DNA from 4 places in the Pantoea sp. Lu_F5_004 genome. Region 4 is predicted to be linked to each of the others. Evidence: riboswitches for the same ligand, from Rfam matches in the RefSeq annotation. Region 4 holds a riboswitch; each other region holds the start of a gene.
The links. A riboswitch is a leader RNA that binds a small molecule or an ion and turns the genes downstream of it on or off. The one in region 4 is predicted to bind thiamine pyrophosphate.

Region 1: linked by a shared signal. The riboswitch ahead of ACR8BN_RS19440 (TenA family protein) and the one ahead of ACR8BN_RS21055 (FAD-dependent oxidoreductase) in region 4 are both predicted to bind thiamine pyrophosphate.
Region 2: linked by a shared signal. The riboswitch ahead of thiB (thiamine ABC transporter substrate binding subunit) and the one ahead of ACR8BN_RS21055 (FAD-dependent oxidoreductase) in region 4 are both predicted to bind thiamine pyrophosphate.
Region 3: linked by a shared signal. The riboswitch ahead of thiM (hydroxyethylthiazole kinase) and the one ahead of ACR8BN_RS21055 (FAD-dependent oxidoreductase) in region 4 are both predicted to bind thiamine pyrophosphate.

What each region holds. Positions count from the first base shown of each region.
Region 1 covers NZ_CP194947.1:95,330-100,112, reverse strand. The annotation lists gene ascF (PTS cellobiose/arbutin/salicin transporter subunit IIBC) at 1-276, shown strand, start outside; gene ACR8BN_RS19445 (6-phospho-beta-glucosidase) at 313-1,743, shown strand; TPP riboswitch at 1,850-1,952, shown strand; gene ACR8BN_RS19440 (TenA family protein) at 2,021-2,722, shown strand; gene ACR8BN_RS19435 (ABC transporter ATP-binding protein) at 2,719-3,459, shown strand; gene ACR8BN_RS19430 (ABC transporter permease) at 3,456-4,217, shown strand; gene ACR8BN_RS19425 (ABC transporter substrate-binding protein) at 4,241-4,783, shown strand, end outside.
Region 2 covers NZ_CP194946.1:3,417,153-3,421,935, reverse strand. The annotation lists gene thiQ (thiamine ABC transporter ATP-binding protein ThiQ) at 1-578, opposite strand, end outside; gene thiP (thiamine/thiamine pyrophosphate ABC transporter permease ThiP) at 562-2,172, opposite strand; gene thiB (thiamine ABC transporter substrate binding subunit) at 2,148-3,134, opposite strand; TPP riboswitch at 3,181-3,283, opposite strand; gene sgrR (HTH-type transcriptional regulator SgrR) at 3,319-4,783, opposite strand, start outside.
Region 3 covers NZ_CP194946.1:1,442,545-1,447,327, forward strand. The annotation lists gene ahpF (alkyl hydroperoxide reductase subunit F) at 1-1,014, shown strand, start outside; gene ACR8BN_RS06715 (AEC family transporter) at 1,076-2,035, opposite strand; gene ACR8BN_RS06720 (hypothetical protein) at 2,133-2,330, opposite strand; TPP riboswitch at 2,638-2,738, shown strand; gene thiM (hydroxyethylthiazole kinase) at 2,773-3,570, shown strand; gene thiD (bifunctional hydroxymethylpyrimidine kinase/phosphomethylpyrimidine kinase) at 3,557-4,357, shown strand; gene ACR8BN_RS06735 (GntR family transcriptional regulator) at 4,410-4,783, opposite strand, start outside.
Region 4 covers NZ_CP194947.1:444,233-449,015, forward strand. The annotation lists gene ACR8BN_RS21045 (thiazole synthase) at 1-416, opposite strand, end outside; gene thiS (sulfur carrier protein ThiS) at 419-616, opposite strand; gene ACR8BN_RS21055 (FAD-dependent oxidoreductase) at 606-1,544, opposite strand; TPP riboswitch at 1,676-1,795, opposite strand; gene ACR8BN_RS21060 (cysteine hydrolase family protein) at 1,859-2,404, opposite strand; gene ACR8BN_RS21065 (ArsR/SmtB family transcription factor) at 2,653-2,967, opposite strand; gene ACR8BN_RS21070 (alkene reductase) at 2,984-4,102, opposite strand; gene ACR8BN_RS21075 (hypothetical protein) at 4,370-4,783, opposite strand, start outside.

The DNA.
Region 1 (4,783 bases), 240 kb from region 4:
TGCGGCGCGGTCGCGGGCATTGGCGGGCTGGCCAGCCACTCCATGGCCTCTCCCGGCCTGTTTACCAGCGTACAGTTCTTCGATCCCACCAATCCCATGAGTATTGTCTGGGTCGGTGCGGTCATGGTGTTGTCTGTGGTGCTCTCATTTGTGCTGACGCTGCTGTTAGGTTTTGAAGATATTCCTGAAACCGAGCCTGAAACCAAAACCGCACCAGAAAGCGCAACGCAACCTGCGCCCGTTACCGAACGCGCTAACGCGATTAATAGCCACTAAAGGAAAGGGTCATGCTGACCCGGAAAAGAGGATTGCATGTCTGATTCAAGGTTTCCGCAAGGATTTTTATGGGGCGGCGCACTGGCCGCCAACCAGAGTGAAGGCGGCTTTCGTGAGGGCGGAAAGGGCTTAACCACCGTTGACATGATTCCACATGGCCCGCACCGTATGCCGGTCAAACTCGGTCTGGAAAAGCGTTTTACCCTGCGTGACGATGAATTCTATCCCAGCCATGAAGCCATCGATTTCTATCACCGCTATCCGGAGGACATTGCGCTGATGGCGGAGATGGGGTTTAGCGTGTTCCGCACGTCGATTGCCTGGAGCCGTCTCTATCCCAATGGCGATGAACTGACGCCCAATCCGCAAGGCATCGCCTTTTACCGCGCGGTCTTTGAGGAGTGCCGCAAATATAATATCGAACCGCTGGTCACGCTCTGTCACTTTGATGTGCCGATGCATCTGGTGACTGAATATGGCTCGTGGCGCAATCGCAAAATGGTCGACTTTTTTGCCCGCTATGCCCGCAGCTGCTTTGAGGCGTTTGATGGCCTGGTGAAATACTGGCTGACCTTTAATGAGATTAATATCCTGCTGCACAGCCCGTTTTCCGGCGCCGGTCTGGTGTTCGAACCCGGTGAGAACAAGGATCAGGTAAAGTATCAGGCGGCCCATCATGAACTGGTCGCCAGTGCGCTGGTGACGCGCATTGCGCATGAAGTGAATCCGATGAACCAGGTCGGCTGCATGCTGGCAGGTGGCAACTTCTATCCCTGGTCGAGCAAGCCGGAAGATGTCTGGGCAGCACTGGAAAAGGATCGCGAAAACCTGTTCTTTATTGATGTGCAGGCGCGCGGAGCCTATCCGGCCTACGCCGCCCGCGTATTCCGTGAAAAAGGGGTGACGCTTGAGATTGCTGACGGTGATGCCGACATCCTGAAAAACAGTGTCGATTTTGTCTCGTTCAGTTACTACGCCTCACGTTGCGCCTCGGCAGAGATGAACGAGCAGAACAGTAGTGCCGCCAATGTGGTGAAATCGCTCACCAATCCCCATGTACCGCGCAGTGAGTGGGGCTGGGGCATCGATCCGCTCGGCTTACGCATCACCATGAATATGATGTATGACCGCTATCAGAAGCCGCTGTTTCTGGTGGAGAATGGCCTGGGTGCGCGCGATGAGATCGAATCCAATGGCGAGATCAACGATGATTACCGCATCAGCTATCTGCGCGAACATATCCGCGCCATGGGTGACGCAATAGAGGATGGCGTGCCAGTGATGGGTTATACCAGCTGGGGCTGTATCGATCTGGTTGCCGCCTCAACGGGTGAAATGAGCAAGCGTTACGGATTTGTCTATGTTGACCGCGACGACCTGGGTAACGGTACGCTGGCGCGCACGCGGAAGAAATCGTTCTGGTGGTACAAAAAAGTCATTGCCAGTAATGGCGCAGATCTTGAGTGACAACGTCACTTAAAATCTGTCGTCATGCTGTTACTGGCGCGACAAAAACGCCGGAACAGCACGCTTATTTGTACCGTTGTACTCTGGCAGTAATTATCGTATAACCAATGTCTCCGAGGGGTGTCCTGTAATGGGCTGAGATGGCGCAAGCCGAACCCTTTGAACCTGATCTGGGTCATGCCAGCGAAGGGACGGGTCGGCAGATTTTCTGCGTCATCTCCTGCAATATTCCCTGTTCCAGACCGTATGCCCGGATCTCCCTGTTACTGGAGATCCTATGTCACATCCGCTTTTCGACACCGGCTTTTATGGTCGTCTGCGCCAGCAGGCGGGCGGCCAATGGCACGCCTATATCGGGCACGAGTTTGTGCGGCAACTCGGTCAGGGCACCCTGCCACCCGCGGCCTTTCGCCACTATCTCACTCAGGATTATCTCTTTCTGCTGCACTTCGCCCGTGCCTGGGGCCTGCTGATCAGCAAACTCTCTGAGCCAGACGCATTACGCCGCGCGACGGCATCGCTTAACGCCATCGTCAGCGAACTGCCGCTTCACCAGGCGTACTGCCAGCAATGGGGCATCAGTGAGGCGGCAAAGGCGAGCGAACCCGAGGCAGTGGAAACGCTCAACTACACCCGCTACGTGCTTGACGTGGGTCACACCGGGGATGCGCTGGAACTGCTGACCGCGCTGATGCCGTGCGTTGCCGGTTATGCTGAAACTGGCCTGACACTACTGCATGACCCCGCGACCCGCTTTGAGGGGAATCCTTACGCAGCATGGATAGAAAATTACGGCAACGAAGCGTATCTGGCTGGCGTTCGCTCCTCACTTTCACTGTTTGAAACCCAGGCCCGGCAGCGCGCCGGTGAACATCGGTTTCACCCGCTGGCGGAGATCTTCACCACCGCGACCCGGCTGGAAGCCGCTTTCTGGCAGATGGGTCTCAACCATGCAGCCGCCCAGCGGAGCAGCTCATGAACCTGCCGTGCAGTCCGGTGCCGCCAGGCATTTCAATTCGCCAGCTCAGCCTGAATTATGGCCAGCAGCCACTCTTCAGCCAGCTTGATCTGGAGATCGCGGGCGGTGCTTTTACCGCTTTACTGGGTGCCAGCGGCGTCGGAAAAAGCAGCCTGATGCGGGTCATTGCTGGTCTGACGCCACCCTGTGCCGGTCAGGTCAGCGGCAGCGACGGCCTGCCGCTGACCGGACGCATCGCCTGGATGGGGCAACAGGATCTGCTCTATCCGTGGCTCACGGTTGAACAAAATGTCTGCCTCGCCAGTCGCCTGAAAGGTGAAAGGGCCGATCGCGACTGGGCGCAGCATCTGCTGATGCGGGTAGGTCTTAGCCACTCTGCGAACGCGCGACCCGCGACACTTTCCGGCGGAATGCGTCAGCGCGCCGCGCTGGCCCGCACCCTCTACACCCGTCAGCCGGTTGTGCTGATGGATGAGCCCTTCTCCGCACTGGATGCCCTCACTCGCGCTCAGATTCAGACGCTGGCTGCAGAAGTGCTGGTCGGACACACCGTGCTGCTGATTACCCATGACGCCGCCGAAGCCTGTCGGCTCAGTCACTACGTGCTGATGATTGGTTCTGCGGGAATTGAAACCTGCCCGCCTCTGCCGGGCCAGCCACCAAGGGCTGCAGACGACATACAGGTATTGCAGAGTCAGGCCGCATTGCTGAAGCAGCTGAGCAGGATAGCGGGATGAGATTACACAAAGGTTTTGCCGGTCTTCACCGTGGAGTGATGCTGTTTGCCGGACTGATTGCGCTGTGGTGGCTCGCCACACTGACTTCGGTTCCGGCCTTTCTGCTGCCCTCACCCGCTGCGGTCGCCATCGCACTGTGGCAAAACGCAGGCTATCTCGGCCATCACACTTTGATTACCCTGACCGAGATCGTCAGCGGCATGGCTTTCGGCGTGCTGCTGGGGAGTGTGCTGGCGCTGGGCATGACCTTTTCGCCGTGGCTGCAGCGCTGGATGATGCCGCTGGTGATCACCAGCCAGGCGATTCCGGTTTTTGCCCTGGCGCCGCTGCTGGTGCTCTGGTTTGGTTTCGGCATGGGCGCAAAGGTCGCGATGGCCATCCTGGTGATCTTCTTCCCGGTGACCTCCGCCTTTTTTGATGGCCTGCGTCGCGTCACGCCCGGCTATCTCGATCTGGCTCGCACGCTAGGCGCATCACCTGCAGCGCAACTGCGCCATGTCCGGCTGTTAGCCGCGCTGCCCGCCCTGGGCTCAGGATTGCGGATGGCGGCAGCCGTCGCGCCGATAGGCGCAATCATCGGCGAATGGGTCGGCTCGGCCGAGGGGCTGGGCTACGTGATGCTGAATGCCAACGCCCGGATGCAGAGCGACCTCTGTTTCGCCGCCTTGTTTATTCTGGTGCTGATGACGCTGGCCCTGTGGCTGACCCTCGACATCCTGCTACGCCGCCTGATTACCTGGGCACCCGAGACACATTAATGACCAAACCAATGAGAAAACCCATGACAAAAATGCCTCTGTTTACCCTGCTGTTCAGCGCCACCTTAGCCACACAGGCTCAGGCGATGGAGAAACTGACACTGGTGCTCGACTGGTATATCAATCCCGATCACGCACCAATTATGGTGGCCCAGCAGACCGGCGCGTTTGCGGCAGAAGGGCTGGAGGTTAACATTGTGCCGCCTTCCGATCCGGCGCTGCCGCCGCGTCTGGTGGCAGCCAGGCAGGCGGACTTAGCGATTACCTATCAGCCACAGCTGCATTTCTTCGCCGATCAGGGATTGCCCTTGATGCGGGTGGGGACGTTGATTAACAGTCCGCTGAATACGCTGATGACGTTAGACAAAACGGTAAAAAAACCAGCCGATTTAAAAGGTAAACGCATCGGCTATTCCGTCAGCGGCATTGAACAGGCGACGCTGGCGACCATGCTGAACCATGATGGCGTAAAGGCCGATCAGGTTAAGCTGATTAACGTCAATTTCCAGCTCACCAGCGCCCTGATGACCGGGCAGGTGGATGCCGTTATCGGCGGCTATCGCAAT
Region 2 (4,783 bases), on a different replicon from region 4:
GCATCTTCCAGACTGTGCGACACCATCAGCAGCGTGATGCTGCGCGCTTCACACACCGAACGCACCAGCTGCAGCATCTCTCCACGCAGCGCGGGATCCAGTGCAGAAAAAGGCTCATCCAGCAGCAGCACCGGACGGTCACGCAGCAGACAGCGTGCCAGCGCCACGCGCTGTCGCTGTCCACCGGACAGCTCGCCCGGCAGGCGCGTCAGCAGATCGCCTAATCCTACCTGATCGGCCAGCGCAGCAAGCTGCTGGCGCTGCCCGGCGCTCAGCTTCAGTCCGGGGTGCAATCCCAGCGCCATGTTCTGCTGCACGCTGAGGTGCGGAAACAGGTTGTTCTCCTGAAACAGCATCGACACGGGCCGTCTGGCCGGCACGCTGTGGGTGTGCTCCTGGCCGTCAATCATCAGGGTGCCCTGTTTCACTGGCAGGAAACCGGCAATCAGGCTCAGCAGAGTGCTTTTACCGGCCCCGCTGGGGCCGAGGATCGCGATGCGCTCGCCGCGGGTGGCGTTGAGACTAAAGCGCATCGGCAGATGCTGATAAAGGTACGTGAGGTTATTCAGTGTCAGCATGGCGGCCTGGTAATTTTTCCATCAGTGTGAACAGCAACAAACAGAGCAGTAGCAGCAGCAGCGCGGTCACTGCACCGTCAGCACCACGATATGCACCGATCTGTTGATAGAGGTAGAACGGCAGGGTGCGGAAATCGGCAGTACCAAACAGCGCCACCACACCAAAATCACCGATCGACAGCACGCAGGCAAAGGCCAGCGCCTGGGCCAGCGGACGTTTCAGCGCCCGCAGTTCAATCAGCCGCAGCCGGTTCCAGCCGTGGATATTCAGCGACTCACAGAGTCTGCCGTAACGCTCCGCGACGTCACGCATCGGGTTCTCCAGCACTTTCAGCGCATAGGGAATGGCGATCAGCGCATTGGTGAAGATCACCAGCCCGTCCGCCGACGCCGGCAGGCCAATAGTGGCGTTAAACAACAGGAAAAAGCCGGTGGCGAGCACGATGCCTGGCATCGCCAGAATCAGCATGCCGCTGGTGTCGATAAGGGTTGCCGCCGCCGGGCGCTGACGCAGGCGCAGCTCGCGACTGCTCCACAGCAGCATCATGGTCAGCACCACACAGAGCAGACCGGCGCCGGTGGCGATGCGCAGTGAGGTAAACGTCGCCTGCCAGAGTGCAGGCTGCGCCAGCGCGCCGCGCAGTCCGCCGTGCAGACCATCGATGATGACCGCCGCCAGCGGGGGCAGCAGCAGGATCAGCGCCAGCAGGATCAGCAGCGCATCAACCAGCTGCGCCCCGCGCGAATCCTGCGGATCGCGCCAGCCGTTCAGCTGGCTGGTTCCGGCGGGAATCGCCTTGCTGAAGCGCTGGCTGAGCAGCACCAGCGTCACGCAGCAGCCAAGCTGGATCAGCGCCAGCAGTGCTGCGCGTCCGGGATCGTAGTCATAACTCAGTGCCTGGAAAATCGCCAGCTCGATGGTCGTCGCCTGCGGGCCGCCGCCCAGCGAGAGCACGGTAGCAAAGCTGGCGAAACAGAGCATGAAGATCAGCGCGCCGGTCGGCAGCAACTGACGCCGCAGCCATGGCCACTCCAGCAGACGAAAATGGTGCCAGCCGCGCAGGTCGAGCTGTGCCGCCAGCTGACGCTGTTCCGCCGGAATGCTTTCCAGCGCCTGCAGCATCAGGCGGGTCGCCAGCGGCAGGTTAAAGAAGACGTGCGCCAGCAAAATGCCCGGCAGACCGTAGGGAGAGAAGTGGTAATCAATTCCTGCCAGCTGGCACAACTGCGCCAGCCAGCCGACACGACCATAGACGGTGAGCAGACCAAATACCGCCACCAGCACCGGCAGCACCAGGGTCATGGCGCACAGACGCAGCAGCAGCTGACGGCCAGGGAAACGGCGTCGATAGAGCGCGCGCGCCAGCGGCATCGCCGGCAGCAGCGACAACAGCGCGGAGAGCAGCGCCTGACCAAAAGAGAAGGCGATAACGTGATGCAGGTAATCATCCTGCAGCAAGCTGCGCCAGTCATTCTCTGGCGCGGCGCTCCAGAGTGCACCGAAGGCCAGCAGCGCCACGCTGATTAACAGCAGCGTGGCGAGCGAACCGGGGATAAGCCAGCGCGGCATCAGCGGCTGACGGCGCGTTGCCACTGGCTGATCCAGCCTGAACGCTGGCTGGCAACCTCTTCCGGCGAGAACTGCAGGGCGGTGGAGGGCACAGTGAGCGCGCTAAAACCGGCAGGCAGCGGCGTGTCGATTACCGGGTACATCCAGTTACCGGTCGGGATAGTGCGCTGGAAGTCGGGTGACACCATAAACTTCATAAACTGCTGTGCCAGCGCTGGCTGTTTGCTGCTGGCTAACTGCGCGGCAACTTCAACCTGCAGATAGTGGCCCTCTGCAAACGGCGCGGCGGCATAGTTCTCCTTTTTCTCTTCGATGATGTGGTAAGCCGGTGAGGTGGTGTAGCTCAGCACCAGATCGCCTTCGCCCTTGAGGAACAGGCCATAGGCTTCACTCCAGCCTTTGGTCACCGTCACGGTTTTCTGCGCCAGCTTTTGCCACGCCTGCGGTGCCTGATCGCCATAGACTTTCTGCATCCACAACAGCAGACCTAAGCCGGGGGTGCTGGTACGGGGATCTTCGTAGATCACCCGCCACTTCTCCGGGCTGTCGACCAGCTCTTTCAGGCTTTTTGGCGGATTCTTCAGCCGGGTTTTGTCATAGACAAACGCGAAGTAGCCATAATCAAACGGCACGAAGGTGGTGTTGTGCCAGCCGCCGGGCAGTTTTAATTTCGAGGCATCGACCTGACTTTCGGCAAACAGACCGGTTTTCTGTGCCGCCTGTACCAGATTGTTATCCAGCCCCAGAACCAGATCGGCTTTGCTGTTTTTCCCTTCCATGCGCACGCGGTTCAGCAGCGACACGCCATCTTCCAGCGTGACGAATTTCAGTTCGCAGTTGCACTGCGCCTCGAAGGCTTTTTTAACCGCCGGGCCAGGGCCCCAGTCAGCGGAGAAGGAGTCGTAGGTGTAGACCGTGAGAACCGGCTTAGCCGCCAGAACGGGGGCGGAGAGTAACAGCAGCACCGGCAGAACTTTGTTTAACACTTTGCGCTCCTTCAGGAGAATAGGGGATGAGTCGCAAAGGATCTGAGCACAGAGGCCTCCCAAATCCCTACGTCGGTATTAACCGAATCAGGTTCGACGGGTATCTCTCAGCTGCTTGCTGGTGGCAGGCGGCACCCCGTTGAGAACGTCACATTCTAGTCATTTCAGCGCCGGGGCGAAAGCCTCACAGCGCGGGTGGCGCGAACCAGGCGGATTTAAAATCAAACCAGCCCAGCGTATTCATCCGAACGCCGCGCATGCTGCGCTGACCTTCAAGCAGCAGCCAGTGGTGAAACAGCGGATGAAGACCCGCTTCTTCGACTAACTGTTTACTCCATTCAGCCAGCGGCAGCGTTTTCTCGCGCCAGCGAGCCGCATCGCTGTGCCAGTCGATCGGCAGACAGTGATGCAGCAACGGGATCTCATAAAGCTGCGCAAACAGAGAGTAATTCAGCGGCAGGGTAAAGTTCACGCTGCCAAGCCAGATGTCACTTTCCGCTTCGCCCTGGTACCAGCTTTCGTAGCTGATTTCGCGGGTTTCCAGCGTGACGCCATGCTCTGCCAGCAGCGGACGCAGCGCGTTAGCGATGCCTTCATGCTCAACGTGCTGGCTGTACCAGGTCAGCGTCAGGTGGGTTAAGCCGGCCGGCTTTTCCACTGGCGTCAGGTCGCGCCGGTGATGCCAGCGTGGCAGCAGGCCATACGCCGGAAACCAGTAGCGCTGGTAGCCGACACCGGCGTGATTGAGCAGGGCGATAGGATTAAACAGGTAGCTGACCCAGCGCCGGACTGCCTCGTTGCGTCCCTGCTCTGAACGCTGGTCGAACAGCAGATAGTAGCATCCCTCTTCAAGACGGCTCTCCTCCTGAATCTCATCGGCTCCGTCGCCCTGCAGGCGGACACCGGCATAGACCAGCTCATCGCTGATGTCGGGCAATACCCAGATAGAGACATCATCAATCAGGGCGCGAAAACCAAAATAGTCATCAAACGCCTCGATCTTCAGCTGACTCTCCTGATTGCGGATCACCCGGTAAGGACCGGTGCCAACCGGCTGGCGGGCAAAATCGTGCAGCGTCGGCCATTCGCGCGGCAGGATCATCGCACTGACGCTGCCCAGCAGCCAGGGCAACCCTTCATCGGGCTGGCTTAAGCGGATATCCAGCGTCCAGGGCGCGGGCGAGTCGATCTGCTCGATATGGGAAAAGAGCGGATGGGGGCGCTGACGCTCGAGCGTGGCCAGCACATCCTCCATCTCCAGTTCTCTGCCGTGATGGAAGCGAATCGCCGGACGCAGAAAAAAGCGCCAGTGAAGCGGAGAACTCTGCTGCCAGTGGTGCGCAATATCGGGCTCGATTTCCCCGTTTTCCTCATTTATCCGCGTCAGACCGTTGAAAATCTGTCGCGCAATGTGGGTTTCGGAGCGCCGCAGCGGCGAACCGGGCAGCAGATTGAGCAGCGGACGATAGTAGAGCACCCGCAGGATATGCTTGCCCTGACGGAAACTGCGCCCCAGGTGCGCGGCGATCATCTGTCGCACCTGATTTTTATCGCCCACCAGCTGGACCAGCTGATCGATGCGATCCTGCTCCAGCAAATCCTCGGCACGCTGCTGCTGCAAAGCCAGTCCGGTATAGCAGAAGGTAAGC
Region 3 (4,783 bases), on a different replicon from region 4:
ATGAGCCTGGCGGAAATCGTCAGCAAAGTGGATACCAATGCAGACAAACGTGCGGCGGAAGAGCTGAACAAGCGTGACGCCTATGAAGTCCTGATTATCGGCAGCGGCCCGGCGGGCGCAGCGGCAGCCATCTACTCAGCACGTAAAGGTATCCGTACCGGCCTGCTGGGTGAGCGTTTTGGCGGCCAGGTGCTGGATACGGTCGATATCGAAAACTATATCTCCGTACCGAAAACCGAAGGGGCAAAACTGGCCGGTTCACTGCGCGCACACGTAGACGATTACAACGTGGACGTCATTGAAAGCCAGAGCGCCATCAAACTGATCCCGGCAGCGAAAGAGGGCGGAATGCACGCCATCGAAACCGCCTCTGGCGCAGTATTGAAATCACGCAGTATCATCCTGGCGACCGGCGCACGCTGGCGTAACATGGGCGTGCCGGGTGAAGAAGAGTATCGCACCAAAGGCGTGACCTACTGCCCACACTGCGATGGCCCGCTGTTTAAAGGCAAACGCACGGCGGTGATCGGCGGCGGTAACTCCGGCGTGGAAGCGGCCATTGACCTGGCCGGTATCGTTGAACACGTTACGCTGCTGGAGTTTGCCGGTGAGATGCGCGCCGATCAGGTGCTGCAGGATAAGCTGCGCAGCCTGAAGAACGTGGATGTGATTCTGAACGCCCAGACCACCGAAGTGAAAGGCGACGGCACCAAAGTCACCGGCCTGCACTATATCGATCGCACGACGCAGACCACTCATGAACTGCCGCTCTCCGGTATCTTCGTTCAGATCGGTCTGCTGCCGAACACCCCATGGCTGGAAGGGGCGGTTGAGCGCAACAAAATGGGTGAGATCATCATTGATGGTAAATGCGAAACCAGCCTGAAAGGCGTGTTCGCCGCGGGCGACTGCACCACCGTACCGTACAAGCAGATCATCATCGCCAGCGGCGAAGGTGCTAAAGCCTCACTGAGCGCTTTTGACTATCTGATTCGTACCAAATCGGCAGAGTAACATTTAGTTAGCCAGACAATAGCCCTTCAGCACGCCTGCTGAGGGGCTTTTTTTTAGCCTGTTAATAGCCCGCCAGCGTCATCAGCATCATCCAGATTGGCGTTGTCACCGCCGCAAACACGGTAGAAAAGAGCATGCTCGCCGCCGCCGGGCCGGTAATGACATTGAACTTCTGCGACATCAGATAGACGTTAACCCCGACTGCCATCGATCCCAGCAGCACCACCACTTTACTCTCCAGCGGCGGCAGATCGGTCAGCCACGCGATAGCCCATACCGTCATCGGTTGCAGCACCAGTTTCAGCAGGCAGATGGTATAGCTCTCTTTTAAGCCATCCCGCACCCGATAGTGCGCCAGGCTCATGCCCAGCGTCACCAGCGACAGAGGTGCGGCCAGTGAGGCCAGCATCTTTAGCGGTTCAGCGGCCAGCAGCGGCAAGGGACGTTGCAGAAAGCTCCAGGCTGTACCGCTGAGAATACCGATGATCAGCGGATTCTTCAGCACGCCGAGCAGGGTGCGCCAGAGTCCTTCCAGCGAGAAGCTGCCCTGTTTTGCCCACTCGACCGAAACGGTCAGTAAGGTCCAGAGGATCAGGCTGTTAAACACCAGCACCAGCGCCACCGGGGGCAGGGCTTCTGGTCCCAGCAGTACCGTGGCCACTGGGATCCCCAGCATCACGTTATTGGAAAAGATGCCGCCCAGCGCAAAAACCGACGCCGCTACGCCATCCAGATTAAACAGCCTTGTTGCCAGCAGTCGCCCCACGATAAACACCAGCAGGCAACTGCCGAAAAAGGCCAGCAACAGGCGCGCATCCACCGGCGGACTTTGCGAGAAGGTGCTCATCACCCGAAACAGCATGCAGGGCAGGGCAACGTTAAACACAAAGCGGTTCATCCCTTCGCTGATGCTGGCGGGCCATTTCCCGAGGCGCGTGAGGCAGTACCCCAGCAGGATCAGGATAAACAGCGGGGCTGACAGGTAAATTTGATGGCTTAAGCTTTCAAACAGCAGTGGCATAAAGAGAGTCTGGTCAGACGATGATTAGTTACCAGACTAACAAATTGCTAACTAACTGTTAACCTGAACTGTGTCCGGAATGACCGTAGCCGGGACGCTAACCTAACCAGCGGCGCGCCTGGTGATCGCTGATGTCGCGATAATAGACCCGGTGAATAATTTCGCCACAGCCTGTGCAGCGGGCGGAAATATAGGTGGAGAGGTACTGTCTGCCATTGGGTGCCACGGCACCCTTGCGTTCAATATTAATATCCTGCCATCGATGGCGGTGTGGAATAAGCGCTAAAAATCGCATCATACATCCTGAATAGTATGAAGTTCCGCTTCAGGAGTTTTCTAACCCCATGAAATAAAGTGTTTTTTACGATGATGCTGCAAGCAGGTTAATTATTATGGGGTAACCAGAGTCACTGCGGGAAATATTACCCATCCGGGTAATAAGCGGGACTACCTATAAAAAGGTATCTCGTTAACCCGCAGCATTAAGCCTTTTTTTGCACCCTCAGGCGTTGATCGGGATCATGTGAATTGTTTCAGCTCCGATTATTTCCCCGGCGGGAGTCGCTTGCTTTCGCTGCGCGGCTTGCCTATGCTGCAAGCCGTAACACGACTCGGGGTGCCGCTTTCCACACGGAAAGGGCTGAGAAAAACCCGCTGACCTGAACTGGATAATGCCAGCGTAGGGAAGTCTGATGCCTGACCGCATTCGCCTTCTTGTTCGCCGGTTGGGAGCTACGATGACACATCAATCTCAACACCTTTCTGCCGCGCACTTCGCGCCCATTCTGCACGCTTTCCGCCGCCAGTCACCACTGGTGCACTGTATGACCAATGACGTGGTCCAGAACTTCACCGCCAACGTGTTGCTGGCACTCCATGCCTCACCGGCGATGGTGATCGATGCCGCTGAGGCCGCCCAGTTCAGTAGCATGGCCGATGCACTGCTGATTAACGTGGGCACCTTAACCCGCGAGCGCCAGCAGGCGATGCAGGCTGCCGTCACCGCGGCTAATCAGGCGGGCACGCCCTGGACACTCGATCCGGTTGCCGTCGGCGCACTGACGCTGCGCAGTGACTTCTGCCAGCAATTGTTAAGCCAGCAACCGGCGGTAATTCGGGGTAATGCGTCAGAGATTCTGGCGCTGGCACAACAGGCCAGCGGCGGACGCGGTGTCGACACGCTGCATCAGGCGGATGCAGCACTCGGTGCGGGCCGGCAGCTCGCGAAAACCTGGAGCACGCTGGTAATCGTCACCGGTGAAGTGGACTACGCCACCGATGGTCAGCGACTCCTTGCTATACAAGGTGGAAACACCTTAATGACACGGGTAGTCGGGACCGGCTGCGCCCTCTCGGCAGTGGTGGCGGGGTTCAGTTCTCTGCCAGGCGATCGGCTCATGAATGTCGCGGCCGCCTGTCAGGTGATGGCGCTGGCGGGTGAAAAGGCGGCGGCACAGGCTGCCGGACCCGGCAGCTTTGCCACAGCGTTTATAGATGCACTCTGGACGCTGGAGGATAATCATGAAGCGTATTAACGCTCTGACGATTGCGGGTACCGATCCCAGCGGCGGCGCTGGTATTCAGGCCGATCTGAAAACCTTCTCGGCTCTGGGAGCCTATGGCACCAGCGTCATTACCGCGCTGGTGGCACAGAACACCTGCGGCGTGCAGTCGGTTTATCGCATTACGCCTGACTTTGTTGCCGCCCAGCTTGATTCAGTGCTCAGTGATGTGCGCATCGACAGTGCAAAAATTGGCATGCTGTCAGAAACGGCTATCGTGGAGCAGGTTGCGGAACGGCTGATGCGTGCGGCAATCCCGTTTGTTGTGCTGGACACGGTCATGGTCGCGAAAAGTGGTGATGCGTTGCTCTCGCCAGACGCCGTAGCCCGTGTTCGGGAGCTGTTATTGCCGCAGGTCTCGCTGATCACACCTAATCTGCAGGAAGCGGCGGCGTTGCTGGACTGCGCCATTGCGGCAGATGAAGAGGAAATGCGCGAGCAGGGACGGGCATTGCTGGCACTGGGCTGTCAGGCTGTGCTGATGAAGGGCGGTCACCTTGCGGCGGCGGAGAGCCCGGACTGGCTGATCACGCACTCAGCAGAGCAGCGATTCAGTACGCCGCGGGTAAATACCCGTCATACGCACGGCACAGGCTGTACGCTGTCGGCAGCCTTAGCCGCGTTGCGACCACGTCATGCTGACTGGGCAGAGACGATTGCAGAAGCCAAAAACTGGTTACAGCAGGCGCTGCTGCAGGCAGATTCGCTGGAGGTCGGGAAGGGTATCGGACCGGTTCACCATTTTCATCAATGGTGGTAACGACGAAGGCCCGCATCGACCTGGTAATCAGGTGGTGCGGGCGGTTTCAGGTTCAGGGTGCTTCAAACCAGGCGCTGTTACGCTCGGCAATCGGGGTGATAGAGAAGATCATCTCCTGCAGATGACGACGCATTGCCGCTTCGGCTGCATCGGCGTCATGACGCTTCAGCGCCGCAAAAATCTCTTCATGCTGCTCAATCAGCTTGTCCGGTGGAGAGACTTCACTCAGCGTCAGAAACCGCACCCGGTCCATGGCCGCTTTGATGTTCTCCACCGTTTCCCAGGCCAGCTTACAGTCAATGCTTTCAGCAATCAGGCGATGAAACTCATCGTCCAGAGTGAGAAAAGCCTGGCTGTCATGCCGCTCAGCGGCCATGCGCTGCAGCTGCAGGTTATGCTCCAGCACCATCAGGGCCGGATCCTCAA
Region 4 (4,783 bases):
GCTTCCAGCAACTTTTCGCCGACAATCAGATCTTCCGTGGTGTAGGGAAACACCTGGAACCCGTCAGCGCAGAGAATTCGCGCAGCTTCAACCAGGGCAAAAGGATCGGGCTGCAGCGTGTCGGCATGGCCAATCACTTCCAGCTTGATCCACGGTGTGTCGAACAGTTCGCGCGCCATCTGCGCCGTCGTCACCGCCTCTTTCACCGTGTGGCAGCCCGCCGTATTCGGCAGAATACGTTTGTTGAGCTGTTGCAGCAGCGTGCGGAAAGCGCCGCCTTCACTGCCTTCCCGCCGCAGGCTGACGGTAATAATCTCCGCGCCAGACGCGTTGATCGCCTGATGCAGAATGTCCGGTGACGGATAACCGGCCGTGCCAAGCAGAAATCGGGATTGCGGAGTAAATTGATAGAACATGGTTAACCTCCCTGCATCGGTGACAGGATTTCGAGCTGGTTGCCCGCCTCAAGTTGCTGGCTGGTATAGCGGCTACGCGGTACAAACTCCCCGTTCAGCGCGGTGGCGACGGTCCGCGGATCGATCTGCTGCTCCGCCATAAGCTCCGCCAGCGTCGTTGCGCTGGTTTCAATCGTGCGTCCATTCAGTTCAACGCGCATGAGTTATCTCCTGAGTCAGTTGCAGCATAAGTTTTTCAGCCATGATCGGGGCCAGCAAAAAGCCGTGGCGGTAGAGGCCGTTAAGTGAGAAACGGCCATTTTCGTAGCGGACTTCCGGCAGGTTCTGCCGGTAAGCAGGACGCAGACCGGTGCCGCTCTCCACGATCCGCGCTTCGGCCAGCGCCGGATGCAGGCTGTAAGCGGCGCTGAGCAATTCCATCATCGCCCTGGCGCTGATCGGGCTGCTGTCGTGGCTTTCCACCATGGTGGCACCCAGCATGAAGTGGCCTCCGGCGCGCGGCACCAGATAGCAGGGAAAGCGCGGGTGCAGCAGCCGTACAGGACGGGAGAGTTGTACGTCAGATGTGTGCAGGATCACCATTTCGCCCCGCACGGCGCGCAGGGCTGGCTGCCGATCGGTGGCGTGGATGCCACGGCAGTCGATGATTTTGCCGCCGGGTTTACCACTGTGAAAGGGGACGCCAGCCTGTTGCAGTTTGTCGCACAGTTGCTGCAAGGCGCGGCGCGGATCGAGATGCGCCTCTGCGGCGAAAAACAGGCCGCGGGCAAAGCGGTTTTCCAGCGCGGGTTCAATGTCACCGGGTGAAACCCACTGATGCTGCTGCGTCATGCTGGCGAAGCGCGTCAGTTCACGGCTGTCACGCGGCGGAGCAACCACCAGCGTGCCCTGCTGTTCCACGCCATCAACGCGTTTCGCCCACCAGCTGGCCGCGTGCTGGCCCCATTCGATCACCTGTGGCGGTGCGCTTTCTGCTTCACACCAGGGCGCGAGCATGCCGCCCGCCCAGTGCGAGGCCGCACGGCAGTCAGGCTGAGTAATAACTTCGACCGTTTCTCCCCGCTCCAGCAGCAGCGTGGCGACACAAAGCCCGGCAACGCCGCTGCCGAGCACCGACCAGCGGCTCATGGTATCCACCGGACAGGAAAAGAAAGATTCAGGATGAGATTTTTCAATTTGGCCTCGTTATCAGTTAACGAAGACCCGTGATACAGAGGGAAAAGGCAGGAACGTCGCGAATGCGCCCCTGCGGCAAGTATCTGATGAGATACCCGTCTTCCTACGCCAGTATCAACTGGGTCAGGTTCTAAGGGTCGCTAAGCCGCGCGGTGCGCTATTAGCCTCTCAGTCTCTCTGGCGAGACTCCCCTGACGGATTTAGTTGTAAGTTAAGCAGACAGCTTCGTCAAGCAGACTGCATAGAACCGGGTCAGAAAATCGGACTTAACCGGCAGAACCGAAATGCCAGTCAGTTGCGGTTGCCAGCGTCACAAAGGGTCCCGCCAGCGTCTGGTTGTGATGCGCAATAATCTTCTCCGCAGAGAGGTGGGGATTATCGACGGTGGTGTGCGCATCGGAAATCAGTACGACGCTAAAACCCAGCTCCGGGGCTGCCCGACAGGTGGTATCAACACAGAACTCCGTTTTCATCCCCGCAATCACCAGTTGTTTAATGCCCTTTTGCCTCAGCTGAAGCTGCAGGCCAGTATCCCTGAAACAGCTGGGATATCTTTTGGTGAAGACGACATCACTCTGCGGGTTAACCTGCAATTCCGGGATCAGGCGCGTCAGCGGGCTTTGCTCGTTAAAAGGGGAATCATCCGGGCCGATATGGCGTGCAAAAAAGAGAGGGACGGCAGAATCCCGGGCTTTAGTAATGAGAAGTGAGATGTTCGACAAAATCGAATTTGCGGCAAAGGGAGCCTCGGGACCATTAAAAAGGCCCTGCTGCATGTCGATAATTAAAAGTGCACTTTCAGATGTAACCATGACCTGTCTCCATTCAGTTTTTAAGAACGGAGAACAGCTCCCCGTCCGGTTCGGCGGGGAGTGAGAATCTGTTGTGTCAGGTGCCAGTCACAGAGTCGCTCACGCCGCCGCCAGGGGCGGTGGTGGTGGTGACGGTTGTGAAAGACTGAACTGACATAAACATTTTCTGACCCTGAGTTAATGCGTTAGGTGAAGTCACCCTCATAAGGATGGCGCTGACATCTACATTACCCTGTACGCCGTCGCTTTTAAAGCGCCTGCAGCGATTGGGTTACCGCGTCGGTTATTTCACGTATGCGCGGTTCGGCGCGGCGATAGTAAGTCCATTTCCCGACTTTGCTGGCTTCAACCAGCCCCGCATTGTGAAGCGCTTTCAGGCATAACGAGGTGGCGGGCTGTGATAAGCCCGCCTTGTCCTGTATGAGGCTGGCACAGACGCCATACTGATCGAAGGGATAGAGCTGGGTATAGCCCGCAAACGCTTCGTCAGGATTTTTAAGCCACTTCAGCACTGCCACTCTGGTCGGGTTGGACAGTAACTTCAGGGCATTTTCGGGGGACATGCCGCCTCACAGAATATCAGGATGGGTAAAATGGATAGTCAGTATAGCCTTTCTCAGTGCCGCCATACAGGGAGGCGTGATCGACCTCATTCAGCGGATATCCTGATTTAATCCGCGCGGGCAAATCGGGATTAGCGATGAATGAGCGGCCAAAACCAAACAGGTCGCCCCAGCCTTTTTCCAGCACATGCTGCGCTTTTTCAGCCGTGTAGCGACCCGAATAGATGATCGGAGAGCGGAATGTTTCCCGCAGCGCGACACGGAAGCTCTCTGGCATCTCCGGACTATTGTCCCAGTCGGCTTCAGCAATGGAGAGATAGCCAACTTCCAGCTCGTTCAGCAGTGCTGCTGCGCGGATGTAGGTCGCGTGTGGATCACTTTCAACCAGGCCGAGATAGACGCGCTCTTCGTCGGTACTGGTAAACAGAGGCGCAAATCTGACGCCAACGCGGTGGCTGCCAAATACCGAGCTGACCGCCTCAACGACTTCTCGCAGGAAGCGCAGACGATTCTCAGCAGATCCGCCATATTCATCCGTACGGAAGTTGGTGTGCTCAGAAATAAACTGGTTAATCAGATAACCGTTGGCGGAATGCAGTTCCACACCGTCGAAACCGGCCGCTTTGGCATTCTCCGCCGCGCGTCGGTAAAGCTCTACGATCTCTTTAACTTCCGATGTAGTCAGTGCGCGTGGCTCGCTGGGTGCGGTCAATATGCCGGCGCCGGGTCCGGTTTCAATAAATACCCGGACGTTATCGGCTGCAATGGCTGAAGGGGCAACGGGTGCCTGCTTGCCCGGCTGCAGTTCATTATGCGACACGCGGCCAACATGCCAGAGCTGGCAGAAAATCGTGGCCCCTTGCTGATGTACTGCCTCTGTTACCTTTTTCCAGCCGGCGATCTGCGCTTCGCTGTGGATCCCCGGCGTCCATGCATAGCCCTGCCCGCGAGGCTCAATCTGGGTGCCTTCGGTGATCATCAGTCCCGCGCTGGAACGCTGGCGGTAGTACTCCACCATCATCTCGCCGGGAATGTTGCCCGGTTGTTCACTGCGGCAACGCGTCAGTGGCGGCAGTACAATGCGGTTACGAAGCTGAAGGTCGCCCAGACTCAAGGGGGTAAAAAGTGACGGCATGACAAAAAATCCTCTGATGTGTGAAGAGGCGACATTATATTTACACATTTAAATTTGTAAATGTGTAATCTGTGCTTTTTGTCCAGGGCGGTATCGGTGGTTTCTGGCAGAGGGTCACTATCAGGGTGGCGTGCTGACAGCGCGTGGATTAACAGTCTCTCAGCGCAGCGCCTGACTGCGTAACGTCAGGAGGAGATCCTGCAGACCCCGCTTTCAGGCAAATTGCTTCGCCGGGACGGAGGTGCTGTCTGCAGGATCATAAGAACATCAGGAGGCGTATTTTTCAGTGAACGCCTGCCACTGCTGATGATAAACCTCCAGTTGACTGAGTGCGCCATCAATGGAGAGCTGTGCTTTGTTGTCAGGATTCGGCGTGGCACGAATCAAATCGGCAAAGGTGCTGAAGACAGAGTCCATATCACGGCCCGACTTGATGGCTTCCATCATCCCGGCCAGCTCCACCTGTGGCCGTGCGGTAACGCTCTCAACCTGGCTGAGATAATCACGTGCGCTCTCCTGCATGTCGCGTGTTCCATGACGCATGGCTAACGTCAGCGTATCCTGTGCTCCCAGCAACGTCTGACGTTCACGAATGGCGACTCTGAGGCTTATCATCTCATCAGCAATCTCATTCGCCTGCTTCTGGTTATCGCCGGAGACATATTTTTCTATCAGTTTATG